DNA from 4 places in the Dryocola baronae genome. Region 4 is predicted to be linked to each of the others. Evidence: predicted binding sites of a transcription regulator. Region 4 holds the regulator's gene; each other region holds the start of a gene.
The links. The regulator PurR, encoded in region 4, represses purine synthesis genes. The targets are predictions, from matches to a motif close to CANGCAAACGTTTGCNTG.

Region 1 (5,675 bases), 2.2 Mb from region 4:
GGTGAAATCAGCGTCACGCCCGGCACGGAATAGCGCAGCTTGGCGATGTATGGCGTAACTTTATCGCCGGGCAGCTGACCGCCTTCGCCAGGTTTCGCGCCCTGGGCCACTTTAATCTGAATAACGTCGGCGTTGACCAGGTAGGCTGGCGTCACGCCGAAGCGGCCGGAAGCGACCTGCTTGATGCGCGACACTTTGTTGGTGCCGTAGCGCGCCGGGTCTTCGCCGCCTTCGCCGGAGTTGGAGTTCCCGCCGATGCTGTTCATCGCTTCAGCTAAGGATTCGTGCGCTTCCGGGCTTAACGCGCCGATGGACATGGCGGCGGTGTCGAAGCGTTTGTACAGCTCGGCGGCTGGCTCAACGTCTTCAATGCGTACGCTTTCACCCTGCGGATTCAGCGCCAGCATATCGCGCAGCGTTGCCACCGGGCGTTCGTTCACAAGCTTCGCGTACTCTTGATAATCTTTGTACTCGCCGCTGTTCACGGCTTTTTGCAGCGTCTGCACCACGTCCGGGTTGTAGGCGTGATATTCGCCGCCGTGGACGAACTTCAGCTGGCCACCCTGATCCAGCGGCTTGCGGACCAGCCACGCGCGCTTGGAAAGGTTCAGCAAATCCTGCTGGAAGTCGTTAAAGCCCGCACCGCCGATGCGGCTGACCACGCCCTGGAAGCACAGTTCGGAGACTTCTTTATGCAGGCCGACTGCTTCGAACAGCTTTGAGCAGCGGTAGGAGGCGATAGTCGAGATGCCCATTTTGGACATGATCTTGTACAGCCCTTTGTTGATGCCGTTGCGGTAGTTCTGCATCACGCTGCGGTAGTTTTTGTCGATAGCGCCGGTATCGACCAGCCTTGCCAGCGATTCGTAGGCGAGGTACGGGTAAATTGCCGTTGCGCCAAAGCCCAGCAGCACGGCGAAGTGGTGCGGGTCGCGGGCGGAGGCGGTTTCAACGATGATGTTGGCGTCGCAGCGTAGGCTCTTCTCAACGAGGCGAGTCTGGATCGCACCGACCGCCATCGGGGCCGGAACCGGCAGGCGGTTTTTGGCAATGTTGCGGTCAGACAGCACCAGCAGAACGGTGCCGCTGCGCACCATGCGCTCGGCCTCGTCGCACAGGGCGCTGACGGTTTCGTGCAGCGATTGGGTGGTGACGTCGTAGGTGATGTCCAGCGTGTCGGCGCGGTAATGCTGCTCTTCGAGCTGCGTAAGCTGCTGGAAATCAGACCACAGCAGGATCGGCGATTTGAAGCTCAGGCGGTGCGCCTGGCCTTCCGCTTCGCAGAAGACGTTCATTTCGCGGCCGATGCTGGTGGCAAGCGACATTACGTGGGCTTCACGCAGCGGATCGATAGGCGGGTTGGTCACCTGCGCAAACTGCTGGCGGAAGTAGTCGTAGATAATACGAGGCTGGCTGGAAAGCACGGCAAACGGCGTATCGTCGCCCATCGAGCCAACCGCTTCCTGGCCGTTTTCGCCCAGCACGCGCAGGATGGAATCCAGCTCTTCGCTGCTGTAGTTAAACTGCTTCTGGAAGCTGGCGAGCGTATCGTCATCCAGTTCGCGCGTGCCCACTTCTTCGTCCGGCAGGTCTTCAAACGGCACCAGGCGACGGACGTTGTTTTCCATCCACTCTTTATAAGGGTGGCGGCTCTTTAAGTCGTCATCGGTTTCCGCGGAGTGAAGGATGCGGCCCACGCGGGTGTCGATAACCATAAGCTCGCCCGGGCCTACGCGGCCTTTTTCCACCACTTCGTCCGGCTGGTAGTCCCAGATGCCGACTTCTGAGGCGCAGGTAATGAGCTTGTCTTTGGTGATGACGTAGCGGGCAGGGCGCAGGCCGTTACGGTCAAGGTTACAGGCGGCGAAACGCCCGTCGGACATAACGATACCGGCCGGGCCGTCCCACGGCTCCATGTGCATGGAGTTAAAGTCGAAGAACGCGCGCAGCTCCGGGTCCATGTTCGGGTTGTTCTGCCAGGCTGGCGGAACAAGCAGGCGCATGGCGCGCACGATGTCCATGCCGCCCGCTAACAGCAGTTCAAGCATGTTATCCATCGAGCTGGAGTCCGAGCCGGTTTCGTTAACGAATGGCGCAGCATCGTGCAGATCGGGGATCAGCGGGGTCTGGAATTTGTAGGTACGCGCGCGCGCCCACTGGCGGTTACCGGTGATGGTGTTGATCTCACCGTTATGGGCCAGGTAGCGGAACGGCTGTGCCAGCGGCCAGCGCGGCACGGTGTTGGTGGAGAAGCGCTGGTGGAACAGGCAAATGGCCGATTCCAGACGCAGGTCCGCCAGGTCCAGGTAAAAGCGCGGCAAATCCGCCGGCATACACAGACCTTTATAGATGTTAACCAGGTTTGACAGGCTACAAACGTAGAAGTCTTTATCATCCTGGATGCGTTTTTCAATGCGGCGACGGGCGATAAACAGGCGACGTTCCATATCGCGCGGGCGCCAGCCGGCAGGTGCATTAACAAAAATTTGTTCGATGCGAGGCTTGGAGGAGAGGGCGATTTCACCGAGCACGTCTTCGTTGGTCGGCACTTCGCGCCAGCCAACGATCGACAGGGTTTCGTTCTGTAGCTCTTCTTCAACAATACGGCGGCTTGCTTCGGCAAGAACGGGGTCCTTGCTTAAGAAAATCATGCCTACGGCATAGTTTTTAGCCAAACGCCAGCCGCGCTCTTCGGCAACGATGCGGAAGAAACGGTCGGGCTTTTGTAATAGCAGGCCGCAACCGTCGCCGGTTTTGCCATCGGCGAGTATTGCACCACGGTGCTGCATTCGGGCCAGTGCGTGAATAGCGGTACGCACTACCTTGTGGCTAGGTTCGCCTTCTATGTGGGCGATCAGGCCGAAACCACAGTTATCCTTCTCAAGGGATTTATCGTACAACATATCAGTGAACCTCCCCAGGCTCTACGTGATTCCCGATACCGTTTGCGCGTGGGCGCAGCAAGGGCATGGCGACGGGGTTTGCGCATCTACGCTTACCTCGCGTGTCGCCCTCTTCATGTCCAACGCATCCGGTGTCACAAGTGTTGAGGACTTGCTTTAGAGGGAATCTAAATTACTGCATAAATATGATGGGCACAGAACCCATCCAGAAAGCTTCCAGCGGATTTCCAAGTTATCGGGAAAGCTGGGACAGGTCAAATGGCATTCTTATTTATACGTAATTGTGCTAAGAGGTGATTAACTGGCTGATGATAAAGGTTATTTTGTCTTTTTGGGGCTGATTGCATGGCCGGGGAACGAGGCGGGTTATGTGATCTCTCTCACTGTCTGCAAGCCAGCAAAAGTCCAGACCATGCTGACTATGCTGATATTGCCAGCACGTTGTGCTGCTATCCGTCGTTGGCGTGCAGCATGACACTGTTTTTCACCAGCCGTCATATTCTTTCAATAATCGACGTGTATATAAGCAAATGTAATGGCATTGCTGGGTGAATAGTGTTGCACTTATTTTGCTTGATTATGCAATAGATAAAGCTGCGCCAGAGCGATTGATCCAGGTCATCGCCGATTAACGCAGAAAATGGCAGGCTAAGCCCCTTTTTCGGGCCGGCCCATCAGATTATGCAGTTACAGAAATTAGTCAATATGTTTGGTGGGGATCTTACTCGCCGCCACGGGCATAAAGTCCATAAACTCACGCTGCACGGCGGTTTTAGCTGCCCCAACCGCGACGGCACCATCGGCCGCGGCGGCTGTACGTTTTGCAACGTCGCCTCCTTTGCTGACGAAGCGCAGCAGCATAACTCGATTGCCGAACAGCTCGCGCACCAGGCGAAGCAGGTTAACCGCGCCCAGCACTATCTTGCTTACTTCCAGGCCTACACCAGCACCTGGGCAGAGGTTCAGGTGCTGCGCTCCATGTACCAGCAGGCTATCGGCCAGGCGAATATCGTCGGCCTGTGCGTGGGCACGCGGCCCGACTGCGTGCCGGACAGCGTGCTGGATTTGCTCAGCGAATATCACGAGCGGGGCTACGAGGTCTGGCTGGAGCTGGGCCTGCAAACCGCGCACGACAAAACCCTGCACCGCATCAACCGCGGCCACGACTTTGCCTGCTATCAGGAAACCACCCGCCGCGCCCGCGAGCGTGGCCTGCGGGTGTGCAGCCACCTTATCGTCGGCCTGCCGGGAGAAGGGCAGACGCACTGCATGGAAACGCTGGAGAAAGTTGTTGAGACCGGCGTGGACGGCATCAAGCTTCATCCGCTGCATATCGTTGCGGGCAGCACCATGGCAAAAAGCTGGCAGGCCGGGCGGCTACAGGGCATTGAGCTGGAAGAATATACGGTGACGGCGGGGGAGATGATTCGCCACACGCCGCTTGATGTCGTCTACCATCGCATCTCCGCCAGCGCCCGCCGCCCTACGCTGCTGGCCCCGCTGTGGTGCGAAAACCGCTGGACCGGCATGGTCGAAATCGACAGGTATTTGCTCGAGCACGGCCCGCAGGGATCGGCGCTTGGCACCCCGTGGGATCCCACTCTTATCTCGTAATTCCTGAGCGTTACGCCTTTTTGCGGTATATTTAGCGGATTGTTGGCGAAGGAAACGTTCCATGAAGCAAATCCGGTTACTGGCGCAGTATTACGTTGATTTAATGGTGAAGCTCGGGCTCGTGCGCTTCTCGCTCCTGCTGGCCTCGGCGCTGGTGGTGCTCGCCATCTTCGTGCAGATGGCGGTCACCATGCTGCTGCGCGGCGAAGTCGAGAGCATCGATGTGGTGCGTTCCATCTTCTTTGGCCTGCTGATTACGCCCTGGGCGGTCTATTTCCTTTCGGTCGTGGTTGAGCAGCTTGAGGAGTCGCGCCAGCGGCTGTCGAAGCTTGTCGATAAGCTCGAAGAGATGCGCGAGCGCGATCTCAAGCTGAACGTGCAGCTCAAGGACAATATCGCCCAGCTGAATCAGGAAATCGCCGACCGTGTTAAGGCGGAAGACGAACGCCAGACCATGCTGGAGCAGCTCAAGGTAGAGATGCAGGAGCGTGAGGAAACGCAGATTCGCCTCGAGCAGCAGTCTTCATTCCTGCGTTCGTTCCTCGACGCCTCGCCGGACCTCGTTTTCTATCGCAATGAAGATAAAGAATTCTCCGGCTGCAACCGCGCGATGGAGCTGCTGACCGGCAAAAGCGAGAAGCAGCTGGTTAACCTGAAGCCGCAGGATGTCTACTCGCCGGAGGCGGCGCAAAAGGTTATCGAAACCGATGAAAAGGTCTTCCGCCACAACGTTTCTCTGACCTACGAACAGTGGCTGGACTATCCTGACGGGCGCAAAGCGTGCTTCGAAATTCGTAAGGTTCCCTATTATGACCGCGTGGGCAAGCGCCACGGCCTGATGGGCTTTGGGCGCGATATCACGGAGCGTAAGCGCTATCAGGATGCGCTGGAGCGCGCCAGCCGGGACAAGACCACCTTTATCTCTACCATCAGCCACGAGCTGCGTACGCCGCTTAACGGCATCGTCGGCCTGAGCCGTATCCTGCTGGATACCGAGCTGAACGCCGAGCAGACCAACTACCTGAAAACCATCCACGTTTCCGCCATCACCCTCGGCAATATCTTCAACGATATTATCGACATGGATAAGCTTGAACGGCACAAGGTTCAGCTGGATAACCAGCAGGTTGATTTCACCGGCTTCCTGGCCGACCTTGA
Region 2 (5,675 bases), 2.2 Mb from region 4:
CCGCCATCCTACAAACCGCACAACGCCGCATTCAGTAGGTCGGATAAGGCGCAAGCCGCCACCCGACAAACCGCACAATCCCGCATTTTAGTAGGTCGGATAAGGGCAAGCCGCCACCCGACAAACCGCTCAATCCCGCATTTTAGTAGGTCGGATAAGGCGCAAGCCGCCACCCGACAAACCGCACAATCCCGCATTTTAGTAGGTCGGATAAGGGCAAGCCGCCATCCTACAAACCGCACCACGCCGCATTCAGTAGGTCGGATAAGGCGCAAGCCGTCATCCGGCAAAAGCCTTACGCAAACAGCGGCAGCATCAGGTAAAGCTTAATCACAATCGCGTTCACGATATCGATAAAGAACGCGCCCACCATCGGCACCACCAGAAACGCCATGTGCGACGGGCCGAAACGTTCGGTAATCGCCTGCATGTTCGCAATAGCCGTCGGCGTTGCGCCAAGCCCGAAGCCACAGTGCCCGGCGGCCAGCACCGCTGCGTCGTAGTTTTTGCCCATCAGGCGGTAGGTCACGAAGATCGCATACAGTGCCATAAAGATGGTTTGCACGGTCAGAATCGCCAGCATCGGCAGCGCGAGCGACGCCAGCTCCCACAGCTTGAGGCTCATCAGCGCCATGGCGAGGAACAATGAAAGGCAGACGTTGCCCAGCACCGACACGGCACGCTCGAAAACGCGATAAAAGCCCAGCATAGCCATGGTGTTGCTGAGGATCACCCCGACAAACAGCACGCAGACAAAGGTCGGCAGCTCAAAGGCCGTCCCCTGGATCAGCTGCGCCATAAGCTTGCCGACGGTCAGGCAGATGGCAATCATGGCGATAGTTTCGATGAGCACCAAAGAGGTGATAACGCGCCCGACATCAGGCTTTTCGAAAGCGCTCGGAATTTCGCTATCGTCCGGCGTACCTTCCGGGTTGGAAGAGTGCTTAACCAGATAGCGTGCAACCGGGCCGCCGATCAGGCCGCCAAGCACCAGGCCGAAGGTTGCGCACGCCATCGCGACTTCCGTCGCGTTCTGGAAGCCATAGCGCTCGGTGAACAGCTTGCTCCAGGCCGCTCCCGTTCCGTGGCCGCCAGAAAGCGTGATCGATCCCGCCAGCAGGCCCATCAGCGGGTCCATGCCCAGCAAGGTCGCCATGCCAATACCGATGGCGTTCTGCATGATGAGCAGGCCCACCACTACAAACAGGAAAATACCCACGACTTTGCCGCCGTTACGCAGGCTGGCGATGTTGGCGTTGAGTCCGATGGTGGCGAAGAAGGCGAGCATCAGCGGGTCTTTGAGGCTCATATCAAAATCAATTTCCCAGCCCATGCTCTTTTTCAGAACCAACAGGGCGAGGGCGACTAATAATCCACCTGCTACCGGCTCGGGGATGGTGTATTTCTTAAGCAGCGGTACGGAGTGGACCATTTTCCTGCCCAGTAACAACACGAGGGTTGCTGCGACAAGGGTTGAAAGGGTGTCGAGATGAATCATAGAAGTGCTCCTTTTTGCGCATGAGTGGTGCCGGCGCTCTACATTCCTTCGCTGATATTTCTGGGGGTAGAAAAATCAGCAGTTGGATTTTAACCAAAAAACGGCCAATCGTTATATAAAAACGTCGTTATATGAGTTTTAAATATTAGGAATGCCCCCATGCAAACGTTTGCTTTTACCATGCAGTCCGTTAAAATCTCCGCTTTTCCACCACGGGAATTTATCTGATGTCCGTAAATGCCGTTGAGTCAGAAAAAGCGCAATCGATTGCCAAGACTCAAAATAGTGAACTGATCTACCGCCTCGAAGACAGACCTCCCCTCCCGCAAACGCTTTTCGCGGCCTGCCAGCACCTTCTGGCTATGTTTGTCGCGGTTATCACTCCGGCACTGCTGATTTGCCAGGCTTTGGGCCTACCGGCATCAGATACGCAGCACATTATCAGCATGTCGCTGTTCGCATCGGGCGTGGCCTCCATTATTCAAATTAAAGCCTGGGGCCCGGTTGGCTCGGGGCTGCTGTCGATTCAGGGAACCAGCTTTAACTTCGTTTCGCCGCTGATCATGGGCGGGATGGCGCTGAAAAACGGCGGCGCGGACGTGCCAACGATGATGGCCGCGCTCTTCGGTACGCTGATGCTGGCTAGCTGCACGGAAATGGCGCTTTCCCGCGTGCTGCACCTCGCGCGCCGCATTATTACCCCGCTGGTTTCCGGCGTGGTGGTGATGATTATCGGCCTGTCGCTGATTCAGGTTGGCCTGAACTCCATCGGTGGCGGCTATGCGGCGATGAACGATCACACCTTTGGCGCGCCGAAAAACCTGCTGCTGGCCGGTGCCGTGCTGCTGGTAATTATCCTGCTGAACCGCCAGCGCAACCCGTATCTGCGCGTCGCGTCGCTGGTTATCGCGATGGCCGTGGGTTACGCCCTCGCCTGGGCGATGGACATGCTGCCGCAGACCGTCGCGCCGACGAACACCGATTTGATTATGGTGCCGACGCCGCTCTATTACGGCCTGGGCATCGACTGGAATCTGCTGATCCCGCTGATGCTGGTGTTTATGGTGACGTCGTTGGAAACCATCGGCGATATTACCGCCACCTCTGACGTTTCAGAGCAGCCCGTGTCCGGCCCGCTGTATATGAAGCGCCTGAAGGGCGGCGTGCTGGCGAACGGCCTAAACTCCTGCGTTTCCGCCGTCTTCAACACCTTCCCGAACTCCTGCTTCGGCCAAAACAACGGCGTGATCCAGCTTACCGGCGTGGCCAGCCGCTACGTCGGTTTTGTGGTGGCGCTGATGCTGATCGTGCTGGGCCTGTTCCCGGCGGTAAGCGGCTTTGTGCAGCATATTCCTGAGCCGGTGCTCGGCGGCGCAACGATTGTGATGTTCGGGACTATCGCCGCCTCCGGCGTGCGCATCGTTTCACGCGAGCCGTTAAACCGCCGTGCGATTATGATTATCGCGCTGTCTCTGGCGGTGGGTATGGGCGTGTCGCAGCAGCCGCTGATTCTGCAGTTCGCGCCCGAGTGGCTGAAAACCCTGCTTTCCTCCGGCATTGCCGCCGGTGGCATTACCGCGATTGTGCTGAACCTGATTTTCCCGCCTGAGAAAGATTGATGTGCCTCACGCGCCGGCGATTTGTTGCCCCCGGCGCGTGAAACCCTCCCTGACAAACTCATCCTTGAGCTATAACGGTAAATGGGGCATAACTCCCTTACCGAAACTTCATGGGATGGAAGACAATGAAATTTCTAGGAAAGCTTATTGCGCTACTGGTGGCGATCGTTTTGGTCGTGCTGGTTGCCGCTTATTTCCTGCTTCAAACCCGCTGGGGGGCAGGCCAGCTCGGCAAATGGGTGAATGAGAACACCGACTACGCCTTTTCGTTTAACGAGATGGATCACCGCTGGGCTTCGCCCATGCACGTCACCTTCAATAACGTTACCTTTGGGCGCAAGGGACAGCCCGCGACCCTCGTTGCGCAAAGCGTGGATATCGGCCTTAGCTCGCGTCAGTTCTCGGAGCCGATGCACGCGGACACCATTTTGCTCAAAAGCGGCACGCTGAACCTTAGCCCGGACGCCGCTCCGCTCCCCTTCCAGGCCGATATGCTGCAGCTCAACGATATGGCGCTGAACAGCCCCAATACCGAATGGGATCTGCGCGCGCAGCGGGTAAGCGGTGGCGTAACGCCGTGGCAGCCGCAGCAGGGCAAAGTGCTGGGCAGCACGGCTGACATTCAGTTTAGCGCCGGGTCGATGACGTTAAACGGCGTTCCGGCAAGCAACGTGCTGCTGCAGGGCGCGATTCATGACAACCAGGTCACGCTGTCTACTATCGGCGCGGATATGGCGCGCGGTTCGCTCACCGGCACGGCAAGCCGCGGGGCGGACGGCTCGTGGGAGATTGGCAGCCTGCGCCTGAACGATATCCGCCTGCAAACCGATAAATCCATCAGCGATTTCCTGGCGCCATTAGGCCTGGTCCCGTCGCTGAAAATCGATAGTCTGGAAGTCACCGACGCGCGCCTTGAGGGCAAAGGCTGGGCGGTAACAGATTTAGATCTCAGCCTGCGCAACCTGACGCTCGCCAACGGCGGCTGGCAGAGCGTAGACGGAAAGCTGTCGCTCAACGCCAGCGATTTCATCAACGGTTCGCTGCAGCTTAACGATCCCATCGTGAACATCGACTTTACCAACCAGGCCGCCGTGCTGCGCCAGTTCACCTCGCGCTGGGAAAGAGGCATGGTTCGCGCTTCCGGCCAATGGGAGCGTAACAACAGCCAGCTGGTGCTCGATGAGGTGGTGTTCGCCGGGCTGGAATACACGCTGCCCGCAGACTGGAAGAAACTGTGGCTGGAGCCGGTTCCGGAATGGCTCAATTCGGTGACGGTGAAGAAGCTGTCGGCAAACCGTAACCTGATTATCGACATCGACCCGAACTTCCCCTTCCAGCTCACTTCGCTGGACGGCGTGGGCAACAATCTGGAAGTGGTGCGCAGCCGCCAGTGGGGAATGTGGGACGGTAATCTTACGCTGAATGCCGCCGCCGCGACGTTTAACCGCGTGGACGTTCGTCGCCCGTCGATTGCGCTGACGGCCAATGCGAATCAGATTTCAATCACCGAGCTAAGCGCCTTTACCGGCAAAGGCATGCTTGAGGCAACCGGAGCGGTTTCACAGACGCCGCAGCGTAACGTGGCGATCAATCTGCGTGGCCGTTCGGTTCCGGTCAACACGCTACAGCCGTGGGGATGGCCGGTGCTGCCACTTGAAGGGGACGGCAATTTACAGCTGTCTGCCACCGGCAGCCTTTCGGCGCAAGGCCCGCTCAGGCCAACGGTGAACGGGACGCTACAGGCCACCGGCGCGGACGGAAAACAGCTCCAGCAAACCATGCAAAAAGGTGAAGTGCCCGGCGCATGATAAGCAGGGCGGTTACTCTTCTTCGTTACCGCCCTCTTCCAACGGCCCAAAGGGTTTGGCTGGCAGAACGAGATACACCCCTTCGAACACCGCGCCCATCGTATCATCGCCGTAAAGCTCGACCTGCAGCGCCACGCGGGCTTTACGGCCCCGCGCCAGGCGATCGAGATCGCCGCTCAGCGAACCTAAATCGGCAATTGCGCCAGGCCGTCCGGTAATTGGGCTGCTGTAGCGAATGTGGGCATCGGCGAGAATAATCGTGCCGCCGAGGTGGCGTTCGCGCAGCATCAGCCAGATCAGCCCCCAGCCCGTCAGGGTGGCGAGCGAAAACAGGCTTCCCGCAAACAGCGTCTGGTGCGGATTTTGATTGCCCGCCTCCGGCATGGTGGTAATGAATTTTTGCCCGGTGTACTGCAAAATCCTGACGCCCATTTTCTCGCTCAGCGGAATATGTTCGTACCAGGCCTGCTGGAGCTGACCGCACCAGTCCGCACGGTGCAGAATGTCGTCCAACGACGCGACGGGCTTGATCATCAGGAAGTGCCGCACCGGCGTGGTTTGCGGGGTGGTGATTTCGCCCTGGTTCACAAACCCAAGCTTGGCGAAGAACTCCACCGCATCTTCACGGGCGCTACACACCACGCGCTTCACGCCTTCCTGACGGGCGACGGATTCCAGCGTCATCGCCACCAGCGTGCCCAGGCCTTTGTCCTGCACGGAAGGGTGAACCGCCATAAAGCGGATCGCCGC
Region 3 (5,675 bases), 1.6 Mb from region 4:
GTGAAACAAGAAGAAGTTATCAACGTGGCGAACATTCAGTCGCGCTTAGGTAACAGCTTCCGCATCACCGGTATTAACAACCCGAATGAAGCTCGTCAGCTCTCTCTGCTGCTGCGCGCCGGTGCGCTGATTGCGCCGATTCAAATTGTTGAAGAACGTACCATCGGCCCAACGCTTGGTATGGAAAACATCAAACAGGGTCTGGAAGCGTGTCTTGCTGGTCTTGCGGTTTCCATCATCTTCATGCTGTTCTTCTATAAGAAGTTTGGCCTGATTGCGACCTCTGCGCTGCTGGTAAACCTGATACTTATCGTCGGTATTATGTCCCTGCTGCCGGGAGCGACGCTTACCATGCCGGGTATTGCGGGTATCGTCCTAACCCTTGCGGTGGCGGTCGATGCTAACGTACTGATTAACGAACGTATTAAGGAAGAACTTAGTAACGGCCGTTCGGTACAGCAGGCTATCAACGAAGGTTATCAGGGCGCGTTCAGCTCGATTTTCGATGCCAACATCACGACGCTTATCAAGGTCATCATCCTGTATGCCGTAGGCACCGGGGCTATTAAAGGCTTTGCGATCACGACCGGTATTGGTGTAGCGACGTCCATGTTTACCGCGATCGTCGGTACCCGTGCCATCGTAAACCTGGTGTACGGCGGCAAACGCATCACCAAGCTGTCTATCTGAGGAGTGCGTTGTGGCACAGGAATATACTGTTGAACAATTAAACCATGGCCGTAAAGTCTACGACTTTATGCGCTGGGATTTCTGGGCGTTCGGTATCTCCGGACTCCTGCTAATCCTTTCCGTGGTGATTATCGGCGTGAAGGGCTTTAACTGGGGTCTGGACTTCACCGGCGGTACGGTCATCGAAATCTCGCTGGAAAAACCAGCGGATTTGGACCAGATGCGCCAGGCGTTAGAAAAGGCGGGCTTCGCTGAGCCGCTGGTTCAGAACTTCGGTAGCAGCCGTGACATCATGGTGCGCATGCCTCCTGCTCAGGGTGAAACCGGCGGGCAGGTGCTGGGCAGCAAGGTGCTGAGCGTGATTAACGAAGCGACCAGCCAAAACGCCGCCGTTAAGCGTATTGAATTCGTGGGGCCTAGCGTGGGTGCCGATCTGGCGCAGAACGGCGCGCTGGCTCTGCTGGCCGCGCTGATTTCCATCCTGGTTTACGTTGGGTTCCGCTTCGAATGGCGCCTGGCGGCCGGTGTGGTTATCGCGCTGGCGCACGACGTGGTGATCACCATGGGCGTGCTGTCGCTGTTCCATATCGAAATCGATTTAACCATCGTCGCGTCACTGATGTCGGTTATCGGCTACTCGCTTAACGACAGCATCGTGGTATCGGACCGTATTCGTGAGAACTTCCGCAAGATCCGTCGCGGTACGCCTTACGAAATCTTTAACGTTTCCCTGACCCAGACGCTGCACCGTACATTGATCACATCCGGTACCACATTAGTGGTTATCCTGATGCTGTATCTCTTCGGTGGTGCGATGCTGAAAGGCTTCTCCCTGACGATGCTAATCGGTGTGTCGATCGGTACAGCTTCTTCTATCTACGTTGCGTCCGCGTTGGCGCTGAAGCTTGGCATGAAGCGCGAGCACATGCTGCAGCAGAAAGTAGAGAAAGAAGGCGCGGACCAGCCGTCCATTCTGCCTTGATTGATTTGATGTCAGATAAAACCGCAGCCAACGTGCTGCGGTTTTTTTTCGCCTGAAGCATGCGACAGATGTAAAAAAGCCAGCGGTTAAGCTGGCTTTAGCTGTTATGTCGGGTGGCGTATTCGCTTATCTACCCTACAAATTCAGGGCTCGTAGGTCGGGTAAGCGCAGCGTCACCCGACATAGCAGGTCTTAGAAGTTATAGCCCACAACCAGGTAACCACCCCAGCCTGTAGAGCGAACGCTGAAGTCGCCGTTGCCGAAGTTCAGGCTAGCGTCGTCGTTCCACTGACCGCCGTTGTGCCAGTAACGGGCAACCACCGAGTAGTGCCAGTGATCGTAGTTCAGCGCAAGGATGTGGCTAGAGGCGATAGAATCATTGGTACGTGCTTTACGGCCGTTCAGGTCGCGGAAGTCGTCGTTGCCAAGATCGGAACCCCAGTCGAAGTTGGTGAAGCCGATATAGCTCAGGTTACCGCCCCACAGGGAGGTAATCGGCACGAAGTATTTCACCTTGAAGCGGTAACCGTCCCATTCGTTTTCGTTTGCGGCACCGTAGTTCTGCCACTGGTATTTGGCATACACGTTCATCGACAGGCTCATTGGCAGACCGGTGTCGATGTCGGTACCCAGACCCATGTACCAGGTGCTCTGACGACCGGACTTGTTGCGGCCCATGTCGTAGATATAGTTGTTAGCCACGTACCATTCTTTGAACGGGCCGAAGCTCAGGTCGGCACCGGTCAGCTTATCAATAGAGAAGCGAGGCTCAATTTCCATAAACAGTGGCGAACCGTGGTTCCAGATACCCTTCGCGTCGGTGTTACCGCCGAAGAAAACCGGCGCATCCATATAGCCGTAAAAATCGAACCAGTCTTTTTTGGCGAAAGCTTCATATTCCAGATAGGTGTCGTTGCGGATCTGCGGCCCGAAGCGGGTGTGGTAGCTGCCCACCACGTTTACGCTCTGGTGCCACCAGTCGGAAAGGTATTCGCTGCTTTTAGTGTCTTCCGCGCTTGCGGAGAAAGAGCTTGAAAGTGCCAGAACGGTGCCGGCCGCCAGAATAATTTTTTTCATATTATTTGCCACTGTTTACATGATTCCCGTGAGGGGAGGAGGTGAGTCGCCACCCGAAGCCATCAACCATTCACCTGGTTTTTAATTGGCGCGCCTATTATAGAAATCCCTGCTCACAAAAATATGTTTCATTTCACATTATCATCACACACGTAATCGATTGCGTTCACGATTGCGCACATTAAAAACGGCGCGATTGTACCGGGTTCATCAAATTAAGCAAATCGATGTCCGGGCGTTACAAGTAAATGTGATGGGTGTCACGAAGTGCGATAAGAGAAGGAAATGATAAATTGCTTAGCGAAAGGTGCGGGAATATGTAACAGCATGCTTTGGCTGGGGCGGGTCGGATAAGTGCCAGCGCCGTCCGGCATTTTGTGGCAGACGGCGCTAATGCGGTTTATTACTGCACAGGCTGAATATCGTGAATCCGTATAAAACCGAGCTGGTCTGGCGTAATTCCCGACAGGCGCAAAGGAAGGGTGACATCGCTCGGCGCCAGAATGCTGGCCGGAGCGTCGATCTGCTGTGTTTGCACGTTGACTTCCTGGAAGCTGTCCGTGGTGCCCTGGATCTGGCCCCATTCCACTTTCCCCGTAAACGCCGGGAGCGGCTCGTTGGACTCGCCTTTAATCGTCAGCGTGGCCCGCGTGCCGTTAGCCTCCGCTGCGACGTTGCTCAATGACATCTGCAAATTGCCGATCTGGCTGTTCAGGCGCGCTGGCGTATTGGAGCCCGGCAGCAGATAAACGCCGGTAGTGGATTTGGCGTTCAGCGCGTTCTGCTGGGTGAGCTTCACCGTCTGGTCGCTAAGCTTCATCATTTCCTGGTTCAGAGAACCCACCTCGTGTCGCATCTGGCGCACTTCGGTTTGCTGGGCGCATGCGGTGAGGCTCATCAGGCTGCCTACCAGGAAAAATCTTAGGTAAGTCTTTGTCATGGCTTGTAATTCCTTACACGATAATCCTTTGTTAAGCGTAGCTCTTTGCGGAGAAAAAGTCATATTTCACCGCTTACGCCAGTCGTTACCTTTGTACTCCCGTAACTTCGCGGTAAACTGTTGCCCAATTGTATAATCCCACAGGACGCGCCATGCATTGCCCATTCTGTTTCGCAGTAGACACCAAAGTGATCGACTCCCGTCTTGTTGGCGAAGGATCTTCCGTGCGTCGCCGCCGGCAGTGCCTGGTTTGCCACGAACGCTTCACGACCTTTGAAGTGGCCGAACTTGTGATGCCGCGCGTGGTGAAGAGCAACGACGTTCGCGAACCCTTCAATGAAGACAAGCTGCGCAGCGGTATTCTGAAAGCGCTGGAGAAACGGCCGGTAAGCTCTGACGACGTAGAAATGGCGGTCAACCACATCAAATCGCAGCTGCGCGGCACCGGCGAGCGCGAAGTGCCGAGCAAAATGATCGGCAATCTGGTGATGGAACAGCTTAAAAAGCTCGATAAAGTGGCCTATATCCGCTTTGCCTCCGTTTACCGCAGCTTTGAAGATATCCGCGAATTTGGCGAAGAAATCGCCCGCTTACAGGACTGACCCTGATGTCGCTTGACGAAAAATTCATGGCCCGCGCGATGCAGCTTGCCAAACGCGGCCGCTTTACCACCATGCCAAATCCTAATGTCGGGTGCGTGATTGCTAAAGATGGCGAGATCGTGGGCGAGGGGTATCACTTCCGGGCGGGCGAACCGCATGCGGAAGTTCACGCGCTGCGTATGGCGGGTGAAAAGGCGCGTGGCGCAACCGCCTACGTTACGCTCGAGCCTTGCAGCCATCACGGGCGCACGCCGCCGTGCTGCGATGCCTTAATCGCCGCAGGCGTAACGCGCGTTGTTGCGGCGATGCAGGACCCGAATCCGCAGGTTGCCGGGCGTGGGTTGTACCGCCTGCAGCAGGCGGGCATCGACGTAAGCCACGGGCTGATGATGGACGAGGCGGAAGCCCTGAATCGCGGCTTCCTCAAGCGCATGCGCACCGGCTTCCCGTACATCCAGCTTAAGCTGGGTGCCTCGCTTGATGGCCGCACCGCACTGTCAAACGGCGAAAGCCAGTGGATTACCTCTCCCGAATCCCGCCGCGACGTGCAGCGTCTGCGGGCGCAAAGCGCCGCCATCCTCAGCAGCAGCGCAACCGTGCTGGCGGACGATCCTTCGCTGACGGTTCGCTGGAATGAATTAGATAGCACCACGCGGGAAATCTACGCCGAAGAGAACCTACGCCAGCCAACGCGCATTATTATCGATAGCCAAAACCGCGTCACGCCGCAGCATAAGCTTGTCTCGCAGCCGGGGGAAACCTGGCTTGCCCGCCGCCGCGCAGATGAACACACCTGGCCGCAAGGCGTGGAGCAGTTCATCGTGCCTGAGCACAACGGTCACCTGGATTTAGTGGTGATGATGATGCTGCTCGGCAAACGCCAGGTTAACTCCGTGTGGGTGGAAGCGGGCGCAACGCTTGGCGGCGCGCTGCTCCAGGCGGGGCTGGTCGATGAGCTTATCGTCTACGTCGCCCCTAAGCTGTTAGGCAACGATGCGCGCGGCCTGTGCAACCTGCCGGGGCTTGATAAATTAGCCGACGCGCCCGAGTTTACATTCAGCACCGTACGGCAGGTTGGGCCGGATCTGTGCCTGCATTTGACGCCGCTTTATTAGACCCTGTAAAACGTAAGCAGTCGCCGAAAGATTATGATAAAATCCGCCCCCCTGCGGGGCTAAACAGAACCCGTAAAGGAAGATTATGAACATTATTGAAGCAGCCGTTGCTACTCCAGACGCTCGCGTCGCCATCACCATCGCGCGTTTTAACAACTTCATCAATGACAGCCTGCTGGAAGGTGCTATCGACGCCCTGAAGCGTATCGGCCAGGTTAAAGATGAAAACATTACCGTCGTCTGGGTTCCGGGTGCTTATGAGCTGCCGC
Region 4 (5,675 bases):
AGAAAAAACCAGTTCCATCTCTACCAAGAAATCCACTAAGAAAGCAGCCGCTACGGAAAAGAAGAAAACAGCGAAAACTACGCCAGCCGTTAAAAGCAAAACCCTCGCAAAAAACTCCAGTAAAAAATCTTCTTTAAAAACCGCTAAGCCTGCTAAAACCTCAGCCATCGCTTCAACCAAACAGTGCACCAAAGCGCGCAAAGGCCACAAAGCCAAATGCGTGACGGTGAAAGGCGATAAAAATCTGACGATTGCCCAGGCCCACAAGGTCCGCGTGCAGAAAGCGCAGAAAACGGCGATGAACAAACTGATGGGCCAGATAGGCAAACCGTACCGCTGGGGTGGCACCTCGCCTCGCACCGGGTTCGACTGCAGCGGTCTGGTTTATTACGCGTATAAAGACCTGGTTAAGTTCCGCATTCCGCGCACCGCCAATGAAATGTACCACCTGCGCGATGCCGCATCGGTTAACCGTGGCGAACTGGAAAGCGGCGATCTGGTCTTCTTCCGCACCCAGGGGCGCGGCACAGCCGATCACGTTGGCGTTTACGTCGGCAACGGCAAGTTCATCCAGTCCCCGCGCAGCGGTCGCGACATCCAGATTACCTCGCTTAGCGAAGACTACTGGCAGCGCCACTATGTCGGCGCGAAACGCGTCATGACGCCAAAAACCATTCGTTAATCCCTCCCCCTGCCCTTCAACGGGCAGGGTTTCTTCTCCTTTTGCTTATCCTTTCAATTTGTTACCCTAAAGCCACACTAAATGTGGTTATTTAGCTGTGTTCAAAATAATAAGGAGTTTGCAATGTCGTTCGAATTACCTGCATTACCGTATGCGAAAGATGCACTGGTTCCCCATATCTCCGCAGAAACGCTGGAATACCATTACGGCAAACATCATCAAACCTACGTCACTAACCTGAACAATCTGGTGAAGGGCAGCGCGTTTGAGGGTAAATCACTGGAAGAGATCGTGCGCACTTCTGAAGGCGGCGTGTTCAATAACGCAGCGCAGGTGTGGAACCACACGTTTTACTGGAACTGCCTGGCACCCAACGCGGGCGGCGAACCAACGGGCGTTGTGCTGGACGCCATCAACGCTTCATTTGGCAGCTTTGCGGAATTTAAACAGCAGTTTACCGACGCAGCAGTGAAGAACTTCGGCGCGGGATGGACCTGGCTTGTGAAGCGCCCGGACAACAGCCTGGCTATCGTTTCGACCTCAAACGCGGGCACGCCGCTTACAACCGACGCGAAGCCGCTGCTGACGGTAGACGTGTGGGAACATGCTTATTACATCGATTACCGCAACGCCCGCCCTAACTATCTTGAGCATTTCTGGGCGCTGGTGAACTGGGAATTTGTAGCGAAAAACCTGGCGGCTTAAGAGTCGGTGGTTTTTGGTGGATGGCGCTAGCGCTTATTCACCCTACTAAATGCCAAATCTGTAGGTCGAATAAACGAAGTGCCATCCGACATAATGATTATTCGCCCCACCGTTCATCGGCCTTCCGTAGGTCGGATAAGCGCAGCGCCATCCGACAAAAAACAAAAAATTAAGGCCGCAAACGCGGCCTCTTTAAATCAGTGCAGAACGGCGGTTAAGGCACCTGCAACAATCAGGCTCAGAACGATAACCGTGGTGATGACGGAAAATTTCAGATCGGTGCTCATCGTTAATCTCCTTTTAATACCCTACAAACGGTGTGTAGCGTGATTTTCCCACAATCAGCGGCAAAAATCCTCCTGGATTTATGATGATATTGGTTTTCCCTCTTCCACTTTGAGAAAAGATAAGCCAAAATCCCTCGCTAATTTACTGCGTACAATCAATTCAACGCCCTCCTCCCGTTTTATGTCGCCTTCCCGACATGCCGCAGCCCAAAAGTTGCCCAGGAGTTAGCGAACGCAAACGTTTAACAGACGAATTATCAGGAGTTTACGATATGGCCTGGAGTGACATCTAATGGCGACAATCAAGGACGTGGCGAAACGCGCAAACGTTTCCACTACAACCGTGTCACATGTTATTAACAAAACCCGTTTTGTGGCGGAAGAAACGCGCAACGCGGTCTGGGCGGCTATCAAAGAATTACACTATTCGCCGAGCGCCGTTGCGCGCAGCCTGAAAGTTAATCACACCAAAACGATTGGCCTGCTTGCCACCTCCAGCGAAGCACCCTATTTCGCCGAAATCATTGAAGCGGTGGAAAACAGCTGCTTTGAAAAGGGCTACACCCTGATTCTTGGCAACGCGCACAACAACTTCGAAAAGCAGCGCGCCTACCTGTCGATGATGGCGCAAAAGCGCGTCGACGGCCTGCTGGTGATGTGCTCAGAATACCCGGATACCCTGCTGACCATGCTTGAAGAGTATCGCCATATTCCGATGGTGGTCATGGACTGGGGCGAAGCGCGCGCGGACTTCACCGACTCCGTGGTTGATAACGCCTTCCACGGCGGCTATTTGGCCGGGCGTTATCTTATCGAACGCGGCCACCGTGAAATCGGCGCCATTCCCGGGCAGATGGAACGTAATACCGGCGGCGGCCGCCATGCTGGCTTTATGAAGGCGCTGGAAGAGGCGAAAATCGCCATTCCGGAAAATTGGATAGTCCAGGGCGATTTCGAGCCGGAATCCGGCTACCGCGCCATGCAGCAGATCCTCGGCCAGTCCCATCGCCCTACCGCCGTCTTCTGCGGCGGCGATATTATGGCCATGGGCGCGATTTGTGCAGCGGACGAAATGGGCCTGCGCGTGCCGCAGGATATCTCAATTATCGGCTATGACAACGTGCGCAACGCCCGCTATTTCTCCCCGGCGCTGACCACCATTCATCAGCCAAAAGAGACGCTGGGCGAAACGGCCTTCAACATGCTGCTTGACCGCATAGTGAATAAACGCGAAGAGTCGCAGATGATTGAAGTTCATCCTCGCCTGATTGAGCGCCGTTCCGTAGCGGACGGGCCGTTCCGCGACTACCGCCGTTAATCCTCCGTCCGAGCCTGAAGTCCCGCTTCAGGCTCCCTTAACCACTCCTGATTCATCGTCTCGCTATCCCCCAGATAATCTAGCAGCCAGCTCAGTGCCGGAGAGGCGTCATTTTGCCGCCAGGTCAGGCAGCAGGCCGCGTCCGGAAACGGGTTCTCCAGCGCCAGCTCTCGCCACGCGCCGCTGACAAGCCAGGGTCTGGCGATATGCGACGGCACCATGCCGATACACAGCCCCGCGCTCAGGCAGTCCGATCCTGACTCCCAGTCCGGCACCACGACGCGATGCTGGTTGTCCAGCAGCCAGGTGATGCGTTTTGGCAACGAGCGGGAGGTATCCTCCAGTACCAGCGAAGGCCACGAACGCAGCTCCTCGTCGCTCAGCGCGCCCTCACGCTGCGCCAGCGGGTGTTCCGCTGCCACCACGCAGCGCCAGCTCAGCGCGCCCATATCGCGAAACGCGTACCGTCCACCCACCGGAATGGCCTGTGTTGCGCCAATCGCGACCTCTACCCGCCCGTCGGCCAGCGCGTCCCACACGCCGTTGAACACCTCCTGAAAAACGCGCAGTTCGATATCAGGGAAGTGGCGATAGAAATCCAGCACCAGCTGGCGCGTGCGCTCGGGCTTGACGATATTATCGACGGCGATAGCCAGGTGCCCGCGCCATCCGTTAGCGATCTGCTGGCACTGTTGCCGCGTCGTCATCATTTTTTTGATAACAGAACGTCCTTCCTTTAAAAAGAAGGCCCCGGCGGGCGTAAGCTCAACGTCCCTGTGGCGGCGCTCAAACAGCGGAACGGCCAGCCAGTCCTCGAGCTGCCGCACCGTATAGCTGATGGCAGAAGGGACACGGTGCAGCTCCTGCGCCGCGCCGCTAAAACTGCCGTTACGCGCCACGGCGTCTATGACTTCCAGCGAATATTCTGACCACATATTTCTGCCTGCAAATTTTTTGAACGCAATCTACAAATATTAGCGTTTCACAAGCCGGTTTGCACTCCGTACACTCTCGCCGCTATTAACCTGCAAATAACTCAAGAGAAAATTATGCAACCATCAAAAGGATTTCTTATCTGGTTGGCCGGGCTGAGCGTGCTGGGGTTCCTCGCCACCGATATGTATCTGCCAGCCTTTGCCGCTATCCAGCAGGATCTGAACACCGAAGCCTCCGCCGTCAGCGCAAGCCTGAGCCTGTTCCTGGCGGGCTTCGCCTTCGCGCAGCTGATGTGGGGACCGATGTCCGATCGCTTCGGGCGTAAACCGGTTCTGCTGATTGGTTTAGGTATTTTCGCCGTAAGCTGCATCGGCATGCTGTGGGTCGAAAGCGCAACCGCGCTGCTCGTGCTGCGCTTTATTCAGGCGGTGGGCGTATGTTCCGCGGCCGTTAGCTGGCAGGCACTGGTGACCGACTACTATCCGGCAAGCCGTGCTAACCGCATCTTCGCCACGATTATGCCGCTGGTCGGGCTTTCCCCGGCGCTGGCTCCGCTGCTGGGCAGTTGGATCCTCAACCACTTCGAATGGCAGGCTATTTTCGCCACCCTGTTCGCCATCACCCTGCTGCTGATGATCCCAACGCTGCGCCTTAAGCCGCGCACCCAGCATCATCCGCAGACCGATGAAAACCGCGTGAGCTTCCTTTCCCTGCTGCGCTCGCGCGTTTATAGCGGCAACGTGCTGGTTTACGCCGCCTGTTCCGCGAGCTTCTTCGCATGGCTTACCGGTTCGCCGTTCATCCTTAACGCCATGGGCTACAGCCCGGCAGCGATTGGCCTGAGCTATATGCCGCAGACCGTCGCCTTCCTGATTGGCGGCTACGGCTGCCGCAGCGCGCTGCAAAAATGGCAGGGCAAGCAGATGCTGCCGTGGCTGCTGGCGCTCTACACGCTGAGCGTTTTCGCCACCTGGGCCGTTGCCGTCAGCGGCCACGCTAACCTGACGCTGCTGCTTATTCCGTTCTGCATCATGGCGATGGCGAACGGTGCGATTTACCCGATCGTGGTTGCCAGCGCCCTGCTGCCGTTTCCGCAGGCCACGGGCAAGGCCGCCGCGCTGCAAAACACACTGCAACTGGGCCTGTGCTTCTTCGCGAGCCTGATGGTTTCCTGGCTGGTCGCCACCCCGCTGCTCACCACCACCAGCGTCATGCTGGCAACCGTGGTGCTGGCGATGCTTGGCTATCTGCTGCAGCGCGTCAGCCGTGAGAAATCCTGGCAGACCGCCGAGGCCTCCTCCTCGCACGGACAGTAACCCAGGCAATAATGTAATAAATACGTAATTAGCTTGCTAACAATAATCAGTTGAATCACCTGCCGGTCGGGCATATACTCACTACCGGCTCGATTATTATCACTATAATGAATACATTAACGGGAGCCTCAGGGTTCCCGTTTATCTTTGGATAGTCATTTTTTGCGGGCGCTAGCCCCTATCTCTGTTCTACGTCGGATATCAGGCACACGGAATTTTCCGTGCGATTTCTCACATACCGCAAATAGCGTCTACGCTGTTTTAAGGTTCTGGTCACACAGGTGATGGAGAAGCTATGAGTTCATCGTGTATAGAAGAAGTCAGCATACGAGATAATGAATGGTATCGTATCGCGAACGAAATGCTCACCCGGGCAGGGATTACCGTCAATGGCCCTAACCCTTTTGATGTTCAAGTCAAACACCCCGATT

Region 1: the regulator PurR is predicted to act here: its motif matches at 2,935-2,952, upstream of gltB (glutamate synthase large subunit).
Region 2: the regulator PurR is predicted to act here: its motif matches at 1,657-1,674, upstream of ACSPHG_RS00230 (nucleobase:cation symporter-2 family protein).
Region 3: the regulator PurR is predicted to act here: its motif matches at 2,899-2,916, upstream of ACSPHG_RS18495 (nucleoside-specific channel-forming protein Tsx).

What each region holds. Positions count from the first base shown of each region.
Region 1 covers NZ_JBINNY010000001.1:4,514,186-4,519,860, reverse strand. Annotated here, with positions in the region: gene gltB (glutamate synthase large subunit) at 1-2,903, opposite strand, end outside; gene mnmL (tRNA modification radical SAM protein MnmL/YtqA) at 3,585-4,517, shown strand; gene arcB (aerobic respiration two-component sensor histidine kinase ArcB) at 4,579-5,675, shown strand, end outside.
Region 2 covers NZ_JBINNY010000001.1:46,672-52,346, reverse strand. Annotated here, with positions in the region: gene gltS (sodium/glutamate symporter) at 296-1,498, opposite strand; gene ACSPHG_RS00230 (nucleobase:cation symporter-2 family protein) at 1,726-3,117, shown strand; gene ACSPHG_RS00225 (AsmA family protein) at 3,243-4,925, shown strand; gene fabY (fatty acid biosynthesis protein FabY) at 4,938-5,675, opposite strand, start outside.
Region 3 covers NZ_JBINNY010000001.1:3,892,816-3,898,490, reverse strand. Annotated here, with positions in the region: gene secD (protein translocase subunit SecD) at 1-690, shown strand, start outside; gene secF (protein translocase subunit SecF) at 701-1,672, shown strand; gene ACSPHG_RS18495 (nucleoside-specific channel-forming protein Tsx) at 1,865-2,749, opposite strand; gene ACSPHG_RS18490 (SadB/YajI family lipoprotein) at 3,153-3,689, opposite strand; gene nrdR (transcriptional regulator NrdR) at 3,842-4,291, shown strand; gene ribD (bifunctional diaminohydroxyphosphoribosylaminopyrimidine deaminase/5-amino-6-(5-phosphoribosylamino)uracil reductase RibD) at 4,297-5,406, shown strand; gene ribH (6,7-dimethyl-8-ribityllumazine synthase) at 5,492-5,675, shown strand, end outside.
Region 4 covers NZ_JBINNY010000001.1:2,272,031-2,277,705, reverse strand. Annotated here, with positions in the region: gene ACSPHG_RS10735 (C40 family peptidase) at 1-682, shown strand, start outside; gene sodB (superoxide dismutase [Fe]) at 806-1,387, shown strand; gene cydH (cytochrome bd-I oxidase subunit CydH) at 1,585-1,674, opposite strand; gene purR (HTH-type transcriptional repressor PurR) at 1,967-2,992, shown strand; gene punR (DNA-binding transcriptional activator PunR) at 2,989-3,927, opposite strand; gene punC (purine nucleoside transporter PunC) at 4,042-5,244, shown strand; gene cfa (cyclopropane fatty acyl phospholipid synthase) at 5,540-5,675, shown strand, end outside.